Regions from separate parts of the Bacillus paramycoides genome, predicted to be linked through region 1. Evidence: riboswitches for the same ligand, from Rfam matches in the RefSeq annotation. Region 1 holds a riboswitch; the other holds the start of a gene.
What was found. Region 1 has a riboswitch for S-adenosylmethionine ahead of AAG068_RS16415 (hypothetical protein). Riboswitches for the same ligand answer to the same signal wherever they lie in the genome.
Positions count from the first base shown of each region.

Region 2: another riboswitch for S-adenosylmethionine. It lies ahead of AAG068_RS26975 (bifunctional O-acetylhomoserine aminocarboxypropyltransferase/cysteine synthase); the one in region 1 lies ahead of AAG068_RS16415 (hypothetical protein).

Region 1 is NZ_CP152427.1:3,192,678-3,200,861, reverse strand. It holds gene AAG068_RS16450 (DUF4430 domain-containing protein) at 1-488, shown strand, start outside; gene AAG068_RS16445 (DUF4430 domain-containing protein) at 546-1,382, shown strand; gene AAG068_RS16440 (energy-coupling factor transporter transmembrane component T) at 1,405-2,283, shown strand; gene AAG068_RS16435 (ABC transporter ATP-binding protein) at 2,256-3,917, shown strand; gene AAG068_RS16430 (ECF transporter S component) at 3,890-4,591, shown strand; gene AAG068_RS16425 (YwiC-like family protein) at 4,776-5,498, shown strand; gene AAG068_RS16420 (hypothetical protein) at 5,531-5,722, opposite strand; SAM riboswitch class I at 5,845-5,943, shown strand; gene AAG068_RS16415 (hypothetical protein) at 6,044-6,301, shown strand; gene AAG068_RS16410 (SWIM zinc finger family protein) at 6,555-6,944, shown strand; partial or broken gene AAG068_RS16405 (NAD(P)H-dependent oxidoreductase) at 6,968-7,135, shown strand; gene AAG068_RS16400 (group-specific protein) at 7,146-7,499, shown strand; gene AAG068_RS16395 (short-chain fatty acid transporter) at 7,540-8,184, opposite strand, start outside.
Region 2 is NZ_CP152427.1:5,181,303-5,189,486, reverse strand. It holds gene AAG068_RS27000 (response regulator transcription factor) at 1-94, shown strand, start outside; gene AAG068_RS26995 (FMN-dependent NADH-azoreductase) at 286-912, shown strand; gene AAG068_RS26990 (transcriptional regulator YeiL) at 975-1,646, opposite strand; gene AAG068_RS26985 (YjjG family noncanonical pyrimidine nucleotidase) at 1,753-2,448, shown strand; gene AAG068_RS26980 (chloride channel protein) at 2,489-3,721, opposite strand; SAM riboswitch class I at 4,035-4,139, shown strand; gene AAG068_RS26975 (bifunctional O-acetylhomoserine aminocarboxypropyltransferase/cysteine synthase) at 4,233-5,531, shown strand; gene metA (homoserine O-acetyltransferase MetA) at 5,515-6,420, shown strand; gene AAG068_RS26965 (homoserine dehydrogenase) at 6,562-7,857, shown strand; gene AAG068_RS26960 (YczE/YyaS/YitT family protein) at 7,888-8,184, opposite strand, start outside.

The DNA.
Region 1 (8,184 bases):
AAGCAATTATTGGATTATCACTTGTGAAAGATGCAGATCAAAATCGACTACATAAGGCAGTGCAAAATCTACTGTCATACCAACTTCCAAATGGTGAATTTAAATGGTTACCAAGTGATCAAAACGGTAGCGGAATGGCTACAGAGCAAGCATTCTTAGCTTTACTTCAGTTTAAAGACATTGGAAAATCGATTTATGATTGGTCAAATGTATCTGTTCCTGAAGTCGATCAGAAATCAAATGTAGATTCAGAAAATGTTGTAGTAGAAAAAGAAGTTACTGAACAACCAGAAGAACAAAAACAAGAAACGAAAGATGACAATTTAAAAGTTGTTGTCGATAACGAACCGGTTAAAAGCAAAAAATCCGGAAACGGTAGCACACTACCGAAAACAGGAGCATCTTCTCATAGTGCAGCTACAGAAGTAGGTATGGGTGTATTATGTATCGCTTCTGCATATGTATTATGGAGACGTAAAGCAGCTTAACAAAAATTAGGAGCAATTATTTGCTCCTAATTTTTAATATGAAAGGTGAGAGACAACATGAGTAAGATGAAGTGGTTTATTTCTTTAATGCTTTCACTTGGGCTACTTGCCGGATGTGAAGAGGCAGCTGTAAAGCCTGAGAAGAAAGTAGAACCAAAGCAAGAAGAGGTAGCAAAACAAGAAGAGAAAAAAGATGAAGCGACACCGGAAGAAAAGCCGGAGGAAAAACAAGCTGAACAAGAGAAAAATAAGCAAGACGAACAGAAAGAGAAACAAGAACAAAAAGTAGAAGAGAAGCCGAAAGAAGAAAAGCCACAGGCACAACCGGAAGTAAAGAAAGAAGAAAAACCTCAGGAACAGCCTGTCGCTACTAAGCAACCAGAACAACAAAAAGCACAAGAAGAGAAACAACAGCAGCAACAACCGAAAGCACCAGAAGTAAAAGAAGAAGCTAAGGTTGTGAATCAGCCGAAAGAAACACCGAAGCAGGAGCAGAAGGTTGATCCGAATAAAGAGAAACAAGTAACTGTACCAACGCCACCCACACCGGTACCAGATCCAGTACCGCCAGTGCCAGATCCAGTAATACCAAAACCAAAACAAGTCACGATCTCAGTAAAAGGTGATAAAGGGTACTTATTAGGTGCGAGAAAAATGGATGTACAAGAAGGCGATACTGTTTATAAAGTATTGCAACGTACAGGTTTAGATGTGGATGCAATGGGCTCTAAAGGTGATATTTATGTAAAAGGTATTAATGATTTATATGAAAAAGATATTACAGATACTAGTGGATGGAAATATCGTGTGAACGGTGCGTTTCCAAACCATAGTGCAGGTGTAGTAACAGTTAAACCAGGAGATACAATTGAGTGGGTGTATGTATTAAAATAAGAAAGGCATTCGGTAAAGGACTATGAAAATAAGTTTTGCTTCTTTACATCCTTTTGTGAATTTTTTCTATTATATCGGGGTGATGATACTATGTATGATGTGTCTTCATCCTCTTTTTTTAATTGGGGCAATACTATTAATCGTTATAATTAATGTGATGCAAGGGAATAGCGAAAAGATAAGAAAGATGTTACCGAGCACAATTGTTTTCTTTTTTATGGTCATTTTATTTAATTCGTTATTAACACATAGAGGTCGAACTACGTTATTTTGGTTAGGTGATAGCCGCATTAAGCTTGAGGCGATTATGTTTGGAGTAGTAATGGGATTATTACTAGTTGCGATTATGTTTACGTTTGCTTCGTATAATGATATTATTTCAAGTCATAAATTTTTATATTTGTTTTCTAGAATTTCACCGAAAGTAGCATTGTTAACGATGATTACAGTGAGGTTTGTTCCTTTATTTATGAGGCGATTACAGAAAATAACACTCGTCCAAAAGACAAAAGGTGTACAAGTAGATGCAGGTTCCATAGTGGAACGGGTGAAAAATGGTATGCAGTTGCTGCAAGTATTATTAATTTGTTCGTTAGAAGATGCATTGCAAACAGCTGATTCTATGCAAGCGCGTGGGTTTGGTGTAACGAAGCGTACGACATATATTCGGTATAGAATGGAAAGACGCGACTGGTACACACTCAGTTATTTAACGATTCTATTTATAATTGCTATTATATGTAGTACGTATGGCGGAGGAAAGTTAATCATATATCCGAAAGTCGAATCTATTCTATTTCAGCAATACGATGGAGTGATGTTTGGTGTATTTATGATGTTTATTAGTCTACCAATTATAATGGAAGGAAGGGAATGGATATGGTGGCGCATGCAGAAATAAACAATTTATCATTTGTATATGCTGATGAAAACGAATATGCGTTACAGCATATTTCTCTTTCTATTCAAAAAGGAGAGTTTATTACACTTGCCGGCGGATCAGGATCCGGGAAGACGACTTTATTAAAACATTTTAAAAAGGAATTACTTCCAATTGGTACACGCTCAGGAGAAATTTTTTATGATGATGTTTTATTAGAGGAAGTACCTGATTTATTATCTGCACAAGAAATTGGCATGGTATTTCAAAATCCAGAAAATCAGCTCGTAATGGATACGGTCATTCAAGAATTAGCATTTTCTTTAGAAAATATCGGATTACCATCACATATTATTCAAAAACGAATAGCAGAGCTTATTAGCTTCTTAGGATTTCAAGATTTATTGCACCAATCTGTTCATACGTTATCTGGCGGGCAAAAGCAGCTTGTCAATTTAGCTGCGGTATTAGTTATGCAGCCGAAATTATTATTATTAGATGAACCGACGGCGCAGTTAGATCCCATTGCTGCGAAAGAGTTTTTAGGATTGTTAAAACGTATTAACGAAGAACTTGGCATTACGATTGTGTTAAGTGAACATCGTTTAGATGAAGTGATCCCACTTGCTACGCGCGTTATTTGTATGAATAATGGTCAAATCGTGTATGATGGAAATCCTAAAACGGTTATCGCGAACATGTGGGAAGTAGAAAAATTCCGTCCATTTATTCCGCAAATTCCAAGATTGTTTTTAGAGTGGAATGCAAAAGATATTCCCTTTACAGTGCGAGAAGCGCAAATGAAACTGAATAATTTTTCAGAGATATCATATGTGAATGAGCCAATAGCACAAAGTGAAAAGCACGAAGTTATTTTAAGTGCAGAGCATATTTCGTTCCAATATGAAAAAAATAGTCCACTTATTTTACGAGATTTAACTGTATCGATTGAAAAAGGAAAATGGGCAGCTCTCGTTGGGAAAAATGGTACAGGTAAGTCTACACTGTTAACGCTTTTAGCTGGATTGCAAAAAGCGAGAAGAGGGAAAGTAAAGTGGAATGGGAAAGTGATACATAAAATTGATTCGAAAGAACGATTTAAAAGTATTGGGTATGTATCGCAGCATCCATATTATCATTTTACATTTGATACAGTGTGGGATGAGGTGTATGAACGTGCACGTGAATTATACGGAGAACGAGGAAAAGAAATAGCAGAAGATGTGCTAAAACAATTTTGGTTATATTCGCTTAAAGAACGCCACCCGCATGATTGTAGCGGGGGAGAACAACAATTACTCGCGTTATGTACAACGTTATTATCAAAGCCGACTTTATTATTACTTGATGAACCGACAAAGGGATTAGATCCATGGAAGAAAGAACGAGTAGGAGAGCTATTTAGGAAGTTGCAAAAAGAAGGTACAACAATTGTAATGGCAACGCATGATATTGAGTTTGCAGCGAAATACGTTGATCAATGTATGATGTTATTTGACGGAGCAGTTATTATGAATGATGCACCGAAAGAATTTTTTAGTGGTAACTTCTTTTATACAACATCTATTAATCGATTCATTCGAAAAGAGTTGCCATATGCATTAACGTGGGAGGATGTGTACGAAGCGTGTCCAAACGATATGTTGCATTCATAATATGTATTTTTGCAGTAATAATAGGCACATTACTCTTTACGACACTTATCATGGACGGTTATTACATGTTAAGTAGTTTGTTTTTATTAGTTGTTATTATGTTACCGTTCTATATTCGTTTTGAAAGAAAGGCGTTTGTTTCACGTGAAATTGTTCTCGTTGCTGTGTTAGCAGCAATTGCAGCAGTTAGCCGCGTACCATTTTCTCTTTTACCAAGTGTACAGCCGACTTCTTTTGTCATTATCGTTTCTGCGATTGTGTTTGGGAGTGAAACTGGTTTTATGATCGGGGCAACAGCGGCCATCGTATCTAACATTTTTTTAGGACAAGGTCCGTGGACGCCGTGGCAAATGTTTTCTTGGGGCATGATTGGTTTTATAGCTGGATTATTACGTAATACATTTTTAATGAAAAAGCTATGGGGAAGACTTCTATACGGATTGTTTGTTGGATTTTTATTTGGCTGGATTATGAACTTATGGGGGCTTCTCGGGTTTATACGTGAGGCAACGTGGGAAGCTGTTATTTCGTATTATATCGCAAGTTTTTATTTCGATTTGAGCCATGCGATTTCAAATGTTATTTTCTTACTATTATTTAGTACGTCTTGGATTACGATTCTTACGAGATTCAAAAAGAAATATGGCATATTAGATAAGCATAACATGGCATAGAAAAGCATACTCATATAAGGTAGGGTCGCGACTTACATATTCGTTTGCCTCTTTCATGCTTCTTACATATTGTAAGGAGCATTTTTTATTGTCAAAAAATTGATCCAATATACTTCCGTTATTATATAAGATTATTTGTATAATAGTAGGTGAGAAATGTTTTCGAAGAGGAGGTGTATAGTTAATGAAGTTAGTTATTCCGAAGCAACACGGTGCATGGGCTATGCTCGTTATACCATTTCTATTAAGTGTCATACTTGGGAAACCTACTATGTATCATGTTCCGTTGTTTTTAGCTTGGTTCTTTATCTATTTAGCTACGTATCCATTTCTTACGTACATAAAGCAAAGACGAAAAAAAAAGTATTTACATGCTGCAATTGTATATTTTATCATCGCATTTATATTTGGGATGATTTCTCTATTATATGAATGGCGCATTCTTTTATTCGTAGTATTCATGATCCCATTATTTATAGTAAATATGTATTACGCTCGTCAAAAAAATGAAAGAGCATTACTAAATGACATCAGTGCAATTATTGTTTTCTGTATTGGTGGTTTAGTTAGTTATTATTTTTCAATGAAACTTATAGATAAAACAGCATTATTTATTGCGCTTATTTCATTTTTATATTTTTTAGGAAGTACGTTTTATGTGAAAACGATGATACGCGAGAAAAATAATCCGAAGTATCGCCTTATATCATGGGGTTATCATATTCTATTAACAATCATTGTATTTGCTATTAATCCCTGGTGCTCCCTTATTTTTATACCGAGTGTCATTCGAGCAATTATGTTGTACGGTAAAAAGATTTCTATTATAAAAGTAGGGGTTTTAGAAATTGCTAATTCTGTATATTTTTTAATCATAACGGCAATAATTATGAAGTATGCCATTTGAAAAAACTTCCCACCTTATGATGGGAAGTTTTTTCAATCTTGTTCTAAAATGTGAACGGTGTAATCACAGCGTTGAATAGCTTGTTCGATCGCATAAAGAGATTGTTCAATACGTGCGCGATTAAAGTCTTTTTCAACAGTTTGTAGTGCTGCTTCTAAACAATGTTTTGCTTCTTGTAATGATTGAAAAGAATCTTGTACATATCCGCGAGCATTTTCGTGCATTTCATAATCCTCCTTGCATGTTCATATATGTATAGTATGAACAGTAAGAAGCAAAATATAATTTGTTATATTTGTTTGACAATTAAAATGAAATTACGTATAGTAAGAATTAAGTGAATATTTTCTTATCCAGAGAGGTGGAGGGACTGGCCCGATGAAACCCAGCAACCGCGATGCAGGTGCTAATTCCAGCAGAACAAATTTGTTCTGGGAGATAAGACGAAGATATATACGTAACTTCTTCTTATCGGAGAGGTTTTTTTATTGCAAAAAAACCGATTACGAAAATTTATATTAAGAAGAAAGGGGTTGCGAAGTACTGTGACACTCGAAAAATACGTAAAACTGCGTAGTACAGTTTATGAATATATGATAGAGCAAGATAAGCCAATATCATTGTTAGATATTCAAGAACATATCGTTTCGCATCATGAAGGAAAATTCACGAAAAAGATGTTACATCAATTTTATTTATCAAGACTATTAGATGAACTGAAACTGGATGGGAAAATCACATTAGCTGATGAATATCTCTATACTGAAAAAGGGGTATTTTATAAGGCGAGAAAAGGGAGCTAAGCTCTCTTTTTTTTGAAGTATGTAGAGTAAAAGACTGCTTAAGCAGCCTGATACAGGGAATGGTGTTGAGTGTGTAGTGTCAAAGATTGAATATGCCTGAAAGAGGCAATTCATATCGGCTGCAAATGAAAAGAGACACCTTCGCCGAATAGGTGTCAGTCGTTTTGTCATATAGGCTTGCTATTTGACAGTTATTAGAATAACATGCAGGGGTTGTGGAAGTCAAAAGGGAATTAAAGGAAGAGGTGCTATTATGTACGCTTACTTATTACATGATATAACAAAATGGATTCCTAAGTACATTATGGATCAAGGGTATGAATATTATGAAGAAGGACATGTAGATGATGTTGAAATACAAGGCAAGAAAATATTTGCTTTCGTTACTGGAAATGCAGGAAACTATGAAGTGATTATTGATCTTGAAGACTTTACAGAAAGTAGCTGCGAATGTCCATATGAAAACTATTGTAAGCATATGGCGGCAGTTGTTTATGATATTCAAGGTGCTGGTGAGAGTACAGTGAAAGAGAAACTGAAAGATTTAGAAAAGGAAGAGTTACTTACCGTATTAAATCGTTTATTACAAAGTTCGAAAAACATGCAAATTGTAGAGCAGATGTTAAAGAAGGGGAAACTTTAACTTATAGAGGGAGTTGTTTTGTAGTGAATGTATTAATTGTATACGCTCATCCTAGTCCTTCAAGTTTTAACGCAGCGATTTTAAAGCATGTGCAAAAAGGGTTACAAGAAACAGATCATTCAGTTACGGTACTTAATTTATATAAAGAACAATTTGATCCCGTCCTTGTATTTAATGAAGAGAAGAAAAGGCTCGTACGTTATGAATGAAATGAAACGTATTATAAATTGTTGTAATTATGATAATAAACTTTTTCGTACATATATTAATTGCTTAATCCAATTGAAGAAATGTAGTGAAACGTTTCAACAAATACAGATTCAATTAAGAAATGATTATTTAATAAGAGGAATTTGTGAAAGAGAAGTGGATGAGTTAGTAAGAGGAAGTAAAGAGTATGAAGCGTATTTTCTCCCTAAAGCGTTACAATGGAATTTCCTTAAGAAAAATCCACATTTAATTGAACAAGTATGTGGAGATTTTTTTGCATTTGAGGCATTACATCTTACGGAGATAGAGTGGGAGAATGTGATAAATTGCATGGGAAATAAATAATTTATTATGTAAGAAAGCTAGTATAAAACTAGCTTTTCGTTTAAATAAATAAGAAACATAGACTAATGATAAATCCTGCATATAGTAAGTTAACAACGCAAAATCCCATAATGTCACGAGCACCTAAACCAGCTATCGCTAATGCGGGTAATGCCCAGAAAGGTTGAATTAAATTTGTCCAAGCATCGCCCCACGCAATTGCCATTGCTGTTTTTGCTGCAGGTACACCAAGTTCAGCGCCAGCAGGAATCATAATTGGTGCTTGCACGGCCCATTGACCGCCACCAGATGGAACGAAAATATTAACGATGCCAGCACTTAAAAAAGTAAAGAGCGGGAAAGTCGTTTCGTTTGAAATGCTAATAAAGAAATTCGAAATAGCTCCTCCAAGTGAAAGTCCTTCACTATTTGCTCCAATCATCATCCCCATAATTCCTGCATAAAACGGAAATTGAAGTAAAATACCAGAAGCACTTTTCGTAGAATCTGAAAAAGCGCGAATATATTGAATCGGAGTACGGTGGAAAATAAGTCCAGCAATTAATAACATAAAAATCACGATATCTAGCGTAAGGTTAAAGCCTTTCGTATAAAAGTAATTGAAAATATAGATAAGACCTAACAAGCCAACGCAAAGTGTAATAATGATGCTATTTTCCATTTTTTCAGCGAACGTATTGTTTCC
Region 2 (8,184 bases), 2.0 Mb from region 1:
GGTAAAAGCTCACGTCAGTAGTATTTTGAGTAAGTTGAATTTATCTGATCGTACGCAAGCGGCGTTATATGCAGTGAAAAATGGAGTCGTATAAGACAAAAGTCGTAAGACCTAGTTCGCCTTTAGAAGGTGGACTTTTTTTATGGAAAAATACGTCTATGTGAGGACGAAATTATCTTGGTATAAAGATAAAATATGTTTGTAAGCAACAAAACAACAATTACAAGGGATACCTTTTTTGAAAGCATATAACAACATACGAGTGAGTAGTAGGAGGAAGAAATAATGGCAACAGTTTTATTTGTAAAAGCAAACAACCGCCCAGCGGAACAAGCAGTTAGTGTGAAATTATACGAGGCATTTTTAGCAAACTATAAAGAAGCACATCCAAACGATACAGTAGTAGAGCTAGATTTATATAAAGAAGAACTACCATATGTAGGCGCCGATATGATTAACGGTACATTCAAAGCAGGTAAAGGATTTGACTTAACGGAAGAGGAAGCAAAAGCAGTAGCAGTTGCTGATAAGTATTTAAATCAATTTCTAGAAGCTGATAAAGTCGTTTTCGGTTTCCCGTTATGGAACTTAACAATTCCAGCAGTGCTACACACATATATTGATTATTTAAACCGAGCTGGTAAAACGTTTAAATATACGCCAGAAGGCCCAGTTGGTCTAATTGGAGATAAGAAGATTGCATTATTAAACGCACGCGGCGGCGTATATTCTGAAGGCCCGGCAGCTGAAGTAGAAATGGCTGTTAAATATGTAGCAAGCATGATGGGCTTCTTCGGCGCAACAAACATGGAAACAGTAGTTATTGAAGGACATAATCAATTCCCAGATAAAGCAGAAGAAATCATTGCAGCTGGTCTTGAAGAAGCAGCTAAAGTAGCAAGCAAATTTTAATTGAAAATAGAATCGTCACTCGAAAAAAGTAGCATTAACAGATCTGCGTTAATGCTACTTTTTTATATTTTAAGTTCGTCAGCCAGTTTTTCCAATTGCATTCGATCTTGTATGTAATAGGTTCTTCCGTCTTTTTTTAAATAGTGTTGTTGGCAAAATTGGTTTAATACATATAAAAGATGGCGGTAGCTGACATTTAAATATTCCGAGACCTCGGTATGTTTTTCTGTATAACTGTTATTTTGTTCTGTTAATAGAATAAATGCCGCTAAACGGCTTTCGAATGGATAACTATTATTTTTAGCATAACTTTCTGTTCGGGTAATTGTTTTTTTACCGATAAATTTGCATAGTTTCTGTAGAAAGGTAGCATCTTGTAACAAAAGATGCTGACAATCTTTAAGAGGAAGCGCTAAGCATATACAATCTTCGATTACTTCCACCGTTTTCGTGACGGATTCCACGCCAATTAATCCTAATTCCCCAATGAACGAAGGTGCTTGAATAAAGTTAATTAAGGAGATCTTTCCGTTTTTGTGACTCATATATATTTTTGCTTTCCCGGAAATTAAGTAATAAAGATAAGGAACATGAACCCCTTCATTACATATCTTTTCTCTCTCCTGAAAGGAATGTAGTTCAGCATACGGTAAGATGTCAAAAGAAAAGAGAGTATGGAAGTTGTAAGTTTGTATGTAATGAGAGATTTCTTCGCTATTTTTGCTGACTTTCATATTTTCACCTCATACTTAGTATGAGATATCTCCTATTATTTTTACAAGAAAGAATGATACGATTTACTTAAATTTGTTTTTGTAGAAAAGAGAGTGTGAGGGGTTTATGAAAAAATACAAAACACTATTATTTGATGTAGATGATACATTGTTAGATTTTCAAAAGGCGGAAAAAACGGCGTTACGTATGCTTTTTGAAGAGAAAGGGATGTCTCTAACTAGCGAGATTGAAGCGCAATATAAAAAAATTAATAAAAGTCTTTGGACCGCTTTTGAAGAAGGTGAAATAAATCGTGATGAAGTCGTAAATACACGATTTTCGATTTTGTTTAAAGAATACGGGGAAGAAGTAGATGGGATATTATTCGAATATAATTATCGCAACTACTTAGAGGAAGGGAATCACCTCATACAAGGTGCATTTGAATTTATAAATCAAATTCAAGGAGAGTATGATTTATATATAGTGACAAACGGTGTTTCTAAAACGCAAGATAAACGTTTGCGTAATGCAGGATTACATTCAATGTTTAAAGATATTTTTGTTTCTGAAGATACAGGTTATCAAAAGCCAATGAAGGAGTATTTTGATTATGTTTTTGAGCGAATTCCTAATTTTTCTCCTGAAGAAGGGCTCATTATTGGGGATTCGTTAAGCGCTGATATTAAAGGTGGATATGTAGCGGGAATTGATACTTGTTGGTTTAATCCAGAAAAGAAATCAAATCATAGCGAGATTATGCCAACATATGAAGTGCAAAATTTTGAAGAATTATATGCACTGTTGAAGCAGCATGTGTAATAAAAATAGGCAGTGGAACTTTTGTCCCTACTGCCTATTTTTATGCGTTTGTAGCTTCGCTGTTTTTAGGAAGTGGAAATGTATTACCAATCGCTGCCGCTCCAAGCATTGGTAATAGTAAATTGAGCGGGAAAAACATGAGTAGTAGTAAGGTTATAGCAATTGGTTTTCTTAATGCATAGCTTGAAATTGCTGTCGTGACGATGGCTACCGAAGCGATTGGATCTATCGGGATAATGGACGCTATCGCATATCCAATACTAGATCCAGCAAATATAATGGGGAAAATATGCCCGCCGCGCCAACCTGTATTTAAACAAACGGCAGTAATACATAATTTTAAAACACCTGAAAGAAGTAGTACCCAGAAGGATAAATGGCTCCATTCCACGACTAAATCTTTTAATTGATGTTCTCCTGAAAATAACGTGTACGGGAGAAACGTTCCTGTAATTCCTAATAAAATACCACCAATAATTCCAAGTGCTAGTTTATATTCTTTTAAGGGATGGATTAATTTCTCTAATGTGAATTCTAATTTGAAATAAAAGAATCCAACTATAGCACCGATACTAGCAAGTGGTAGAAAGGCAATCCATTCGTTAAGAGAAAGAGAACCTTCTCCGAAATCAACGATAAAGGATCCGCGATTATCGAATTTACTAAGTAATAAATAAATGGAAAAACCAGCGAAAGTAGTAGCTAAATATACAATTGCTTTTTGTCCTTTAGAAAATTCATTAATTTGGTCACCCTCATTTTCATTTGGAGCTAAATAACCGAATAGCGGCGCATTAAAAATTACACTTAAAGTAGCACCAATTCCAACCTCTGTTAGTTCATTCATTCCCTTTAAGGCGAATGTAAAACGATCCCCTACCCATGTACAAAGTCCACCAATAATGCCAACAAGTGCTGCTTCAGGACCTAAGCTAGCTCCAAAGATTAAAACGATAATCGCAGTTAAAGTAGCTTTATGTACAAAGCGGTATTCAATTCTACCTGTTTCTTTGTATTCACCCATCACTTCTGGCATAAGACGTGGATATGTGCCGAAATACTTTTGAGTTAAACCAACGAGAATACCACCGATAGTTGTGACGCAAATAGTGTAGTAAGGGGGAGAAGCGAAAATAGTAGGTAAGTACTCCCAAATAAAGTGAATGCCGATATTTATTGTAACTAAAAATAACCAGACTGTTGCTCCTACTATAGAGCCTAAAAGAGTGCCGTATAGGACGAGTATATAGTGCATGTCCTTTGTGTTTGTCATGTTATACCTCCGTTATGTAAGTTGTAATGTTAAAAGGATTAAATATGCTACTTTTAAATGAATATGTATAGTATTTTTTTGAGAGGGTGACTTATTCAATATATTGAGGTCTCGTGAGAATTTGAAATGTATACGTTAAACTACTTATTTAATTCTATATAGTAATCAGGGGTTTTGAAAGGTCTTTTTCACATAGATATGGAATATATTTCTTTTGTTATGCATGTTAAATTCTTCGTAATTAATTTAGAACATTCAGACAAACTGATTGACATTAGGAAATTATTGCTATAAAATCAACGGTAATTGCATAGTCTTATCAAGAAAAGGTGGAGGGACAGGCCCGATGAAACCTTGGCAACAGCCGTATAACGGAATTGTGCCAAATCCTGCAGGTAATAATCCTGAAAGATAAGAAAGAGCCTTTAGAGCGTGTTTTCAAACTGCTCCTTTCTTGTTTTCAGGAAAGGAGCAGTTTTTTATTTTGTATAAAAAGAAAGGAGAATGAGAGATGGGAGAATCATGGGGAAAAGGGACAATTTGTGTGCAAGGTGGCTATACGCCAAAGAATGGTGAACCGCGTGTTTTACCGCTTTATCAAAGTACAACGTATAAATACGATACTTCGGATGATTTAGCAGCCTTATTTAACTTAGAGGCGGAAGGGTATATATATACGCGTATTGGAAACCCTACTTTAGCTGCATTTGAGCAAAAGCTAGCGGATTTAGAGGGTGGTGTAGGAGCTGTTGCAACGGCTTCTGGGCAGGCTGCTATTATGCTTGCTGTTTTAAATATTTGTAGTAGCGGAGACCACTTGCTTTGTTCTTCCACAGTTTATGGCGGGACATTTAATTTATTTGGAGTGAGTTTGCGTAAGCTTGGTATTGATGTTACATTCTTTAATCCGAATTTAACTGCTGATGAAATTGTGGCCCTTGCTAATGATAAGACGAAACTCGTTTATGCAGAATCGCTAGGAAATCCAGCGATGAACGTTTTAAATTTCAAAGAACTTTCAGATGCAGCGAAAGAGTTGGAAGTGCCTTTTATCGTGGATAATACATTAGCAACTCCTTATTTATGCCAAGCATTTGAACATGGAGCAAATATTATCGTTCATTCTACGACGAAATATATTGATGGTCATGCGAGTTCGTTAGGCGGCATTGTCATTGACGGAGGGAACTTCGATTGGAAAAATGGGAAATATCCTGAACTAGTTGAACCGGATCCAAGTTATCACGGCGTAAGTTACGTTCAAAATTTTGGTGCAGCAGCTTATATTGTGAAGGCACGTGTTCAATTATTAAGAGACTACGGAAACTGTATGAGCCCATTCAATGCCTATATTAGCAATATCGGTTTAGAAACACTGCATTTACGAATGGAGCGTCATAGTGAAAATGCTCTTGCAGTTGCTAAGTGGCTTGCTAACCATGATCGTATTGAATGGGTGAATTATCCAGGGTTAGATAGTAATGAAAATTATTCGTTAGCACAAAAGTATTTGAAGAAAGGTGCTAGTGGGGTTTTAACATTCGGCATTAAGGGAGGATTAGAAGCAGCGAAAGAATTTATCGCAAATGTAAAACTAGCAACTCTCGTAACGCATGTAGCTGATGCGCGAACTTGCGTTATACATCCCGCTAGTACAACGCATAGACAATTAAGTGCTGAAGATCAACGTTTAGCTGGCGTTACATCAGATTTAATTCGTTTATCGGTTGGTATAGAAGATGTTTCGGATATTATTGCCGATTTAGAAGCAGCGTTAGTCGGAGGCAAACAACATGCCGATCATAATTGATAAAGATTTACCGGCTCGCAAAGTGTTGCAGGAGGAAAATATTTTTGTAATGACGAAGGAGCGAGCAGAGACACAAGATATACGGGCCTTGAAAATTGCTATATTAAATTTAATGCCTACAAAGCAAGAAACAGAAGCGCAATTACTTCGTTTAATTGGCAATACACCGTTGCAATTAGATGTTCATTTACTTCATATGGAATCACATTTATCCCGTAATGTAGCACAGGAACATTTAACGAGTTTTTATAAGACATTCCGTGATATTGAGAATGAGAAATTTGATGGACTGATTATTACAGGAGCACCAGTTGAAACCCTTTCTTTTGAAGAGGTAGATTATTGGGAAGAGCTTAAACGTATTATGGAGTATTCAAAAAAGAACGTAACATCTACGCTTCATATTTGCTGGGGGGCACAGGCTGGTTTGTATCATCATTATGGTGTTCCAAAGTATCCTCTTGAGGAGAAAATGTTTGGTGTATTTGAACATGAAGTTCGTGAGCAACATGTGAAATTGTTACAAGGGTTTGATGAGTTATTTTTTGCCCCGCATTCTCGTCATACGGAAGTACGAGAGAGTGACATTGGAGAAGTGAAAGAGTTAACGTTATTAGCAAACTCTGAGGAAGCGGGTGTTCATCTTGTTATTGGGCAAGAAGGAAGACAAGTGTTTGCGCTCGGTCATAGTGAATATAGTTGTGATACGTTAAAGCAAGAATACGAACGAGATCGTGACAAAGGGTTAAATATTGATGTGCCGAAAAATTATTTTAAGCATGATAATCCAAATGAGAAACCGCTTGTAAGGTGGAGAAGCCATGGAAATCTATTATTCTCTAATTGGCTAAATTATTACGTGTATCAAGAAACCCCTTATGTATTATAAAAAAAGATTGTGTAACACGTGGCAACGTTTTCTTTGCAATGGTTAACTTATATTTTTCCGAATGTTCTAAAAACATTGTTTTTCAGATTTTTTACTCATATAATTTCATCTAAACACAATTTTTGAGGGGTGGACAGTATTATGAAAGAAATTCAAGTTGGTTTATTAGGTCTTGGGACAGTTGGTAGCGGTGTAGTTCGTATCATTACAGATCATCAAGAGCGACTCATACACCAAGTAGGTTGTCCTGTAAAAGTAAAGAAAGTACTAGTACAAAATATTGAAAAAGAGAGAGAAGTAGAGGTACCTTCTACTCTATTAACGCAAAATGCAAATGAAATTTTAGATAATCCAAATATTGATGTTGTCATCGAAGTGATGGGTGGCATTGATGATGCAAAATCATATATTTTACAAGCTTTACAAAGCGGGAAGCATGTTGTGACTGCCAATAAAGATTTAATGGCGTTACATGGAGCGGAACTCTTAGCGGTAGCAAAAGATAATAAAGCAGATTTGTTTTATGAAGCAAGTGTAGCCGGAGGAATTCCGATTTTACGAAGTATCGTAGAGGGACTTTCTTCAGATCTTATTACGAAAGTAATGGGAATTGTAAATGGAACGACAAATTTTATTTTGACGAAAATGTCAGATGAAGGGAGAGCATATAACGACGTGTTAAAAGAAGCCCAGCAACTTGGATTTGCAGAAGCAGATCCAACATCAGATGTAGAAGGTTTAGACGCAGCAAGAAAAATGACGATTTTGGCTACCCTTGGTTTCTCTACAAATGTAGAGCTTGGAGATGTGAAGGTAAAAGGAATTACTTCTATTACAGAAGAAGATATTGAATACAGTAAGAGTTTAGGATACACGATTAAATTAATCGGCCTTGCGAAGCGAGATGGTGAAAAATTAGAGGTTACAGTTGAACCGACACTACTTCCAAATACACATCCTCTTGCGGCCGTACAAAACGAATATAACGCTGTATATGTGTATGGGGAAGCGGTCGGAGAAACGATGTTTTATGGACCAGGTGCAGGAAGTTTACCAACAGCAACAGCTGTTGTTTCCGATTTAGTAGCTGTAATGCAAAATATTAGATTAGGGGTAACAGGAAATAGTGCTGTAGTCCCGCAATATCAAAAAGTATTAAAAGAGCCAGACGAAATTGTTGTGAAGAAATTTTTAAGACTTCATGTGAAAGATGAAATTGGTGTATTTGCAAAAATTACTTCGTTATTCTCTGAGCGTGGCGTTAGCTTTGAAAAGATTATTCAAATGCCACTTGAAGAGAAAGGAAAGGCTGAAATTGTAATTGTAACGCATCGTGCGTCTCTTGCTGATTATGATTATATTCTACATACATTGCAATCGTATGAAGAAATAGATTGTTTGAAAGCAAACTATCGAATTGAAGGGGATGCTAAGTAGCATCTCGTATCATAAAACAGAAAGGGCCTATTAAGCAGCTTGCTTAATAGGCCCTTTTCTATTTAAAATCTTCGTACCAACTTGAATAAATGCTTGGATAATCCAGCCTGTTGTAAAGGATAAAATGATTGTTCCAAAATAGATAGGTCCATCTAATAAGAAGCTTAATGTTAAAAATAAGAATGCTAACGAAATTTCCGTTCTTCTAAATGTCCATTTCTTTTTCTCAGCAACTGTTAAAACGAAAGCTTCTTGAGGTGCTGCGCAAAGATTTGTAGAGACGTAAAGGCCAATACCGGCTCCAATGAATAGATTTCCACAAACAAG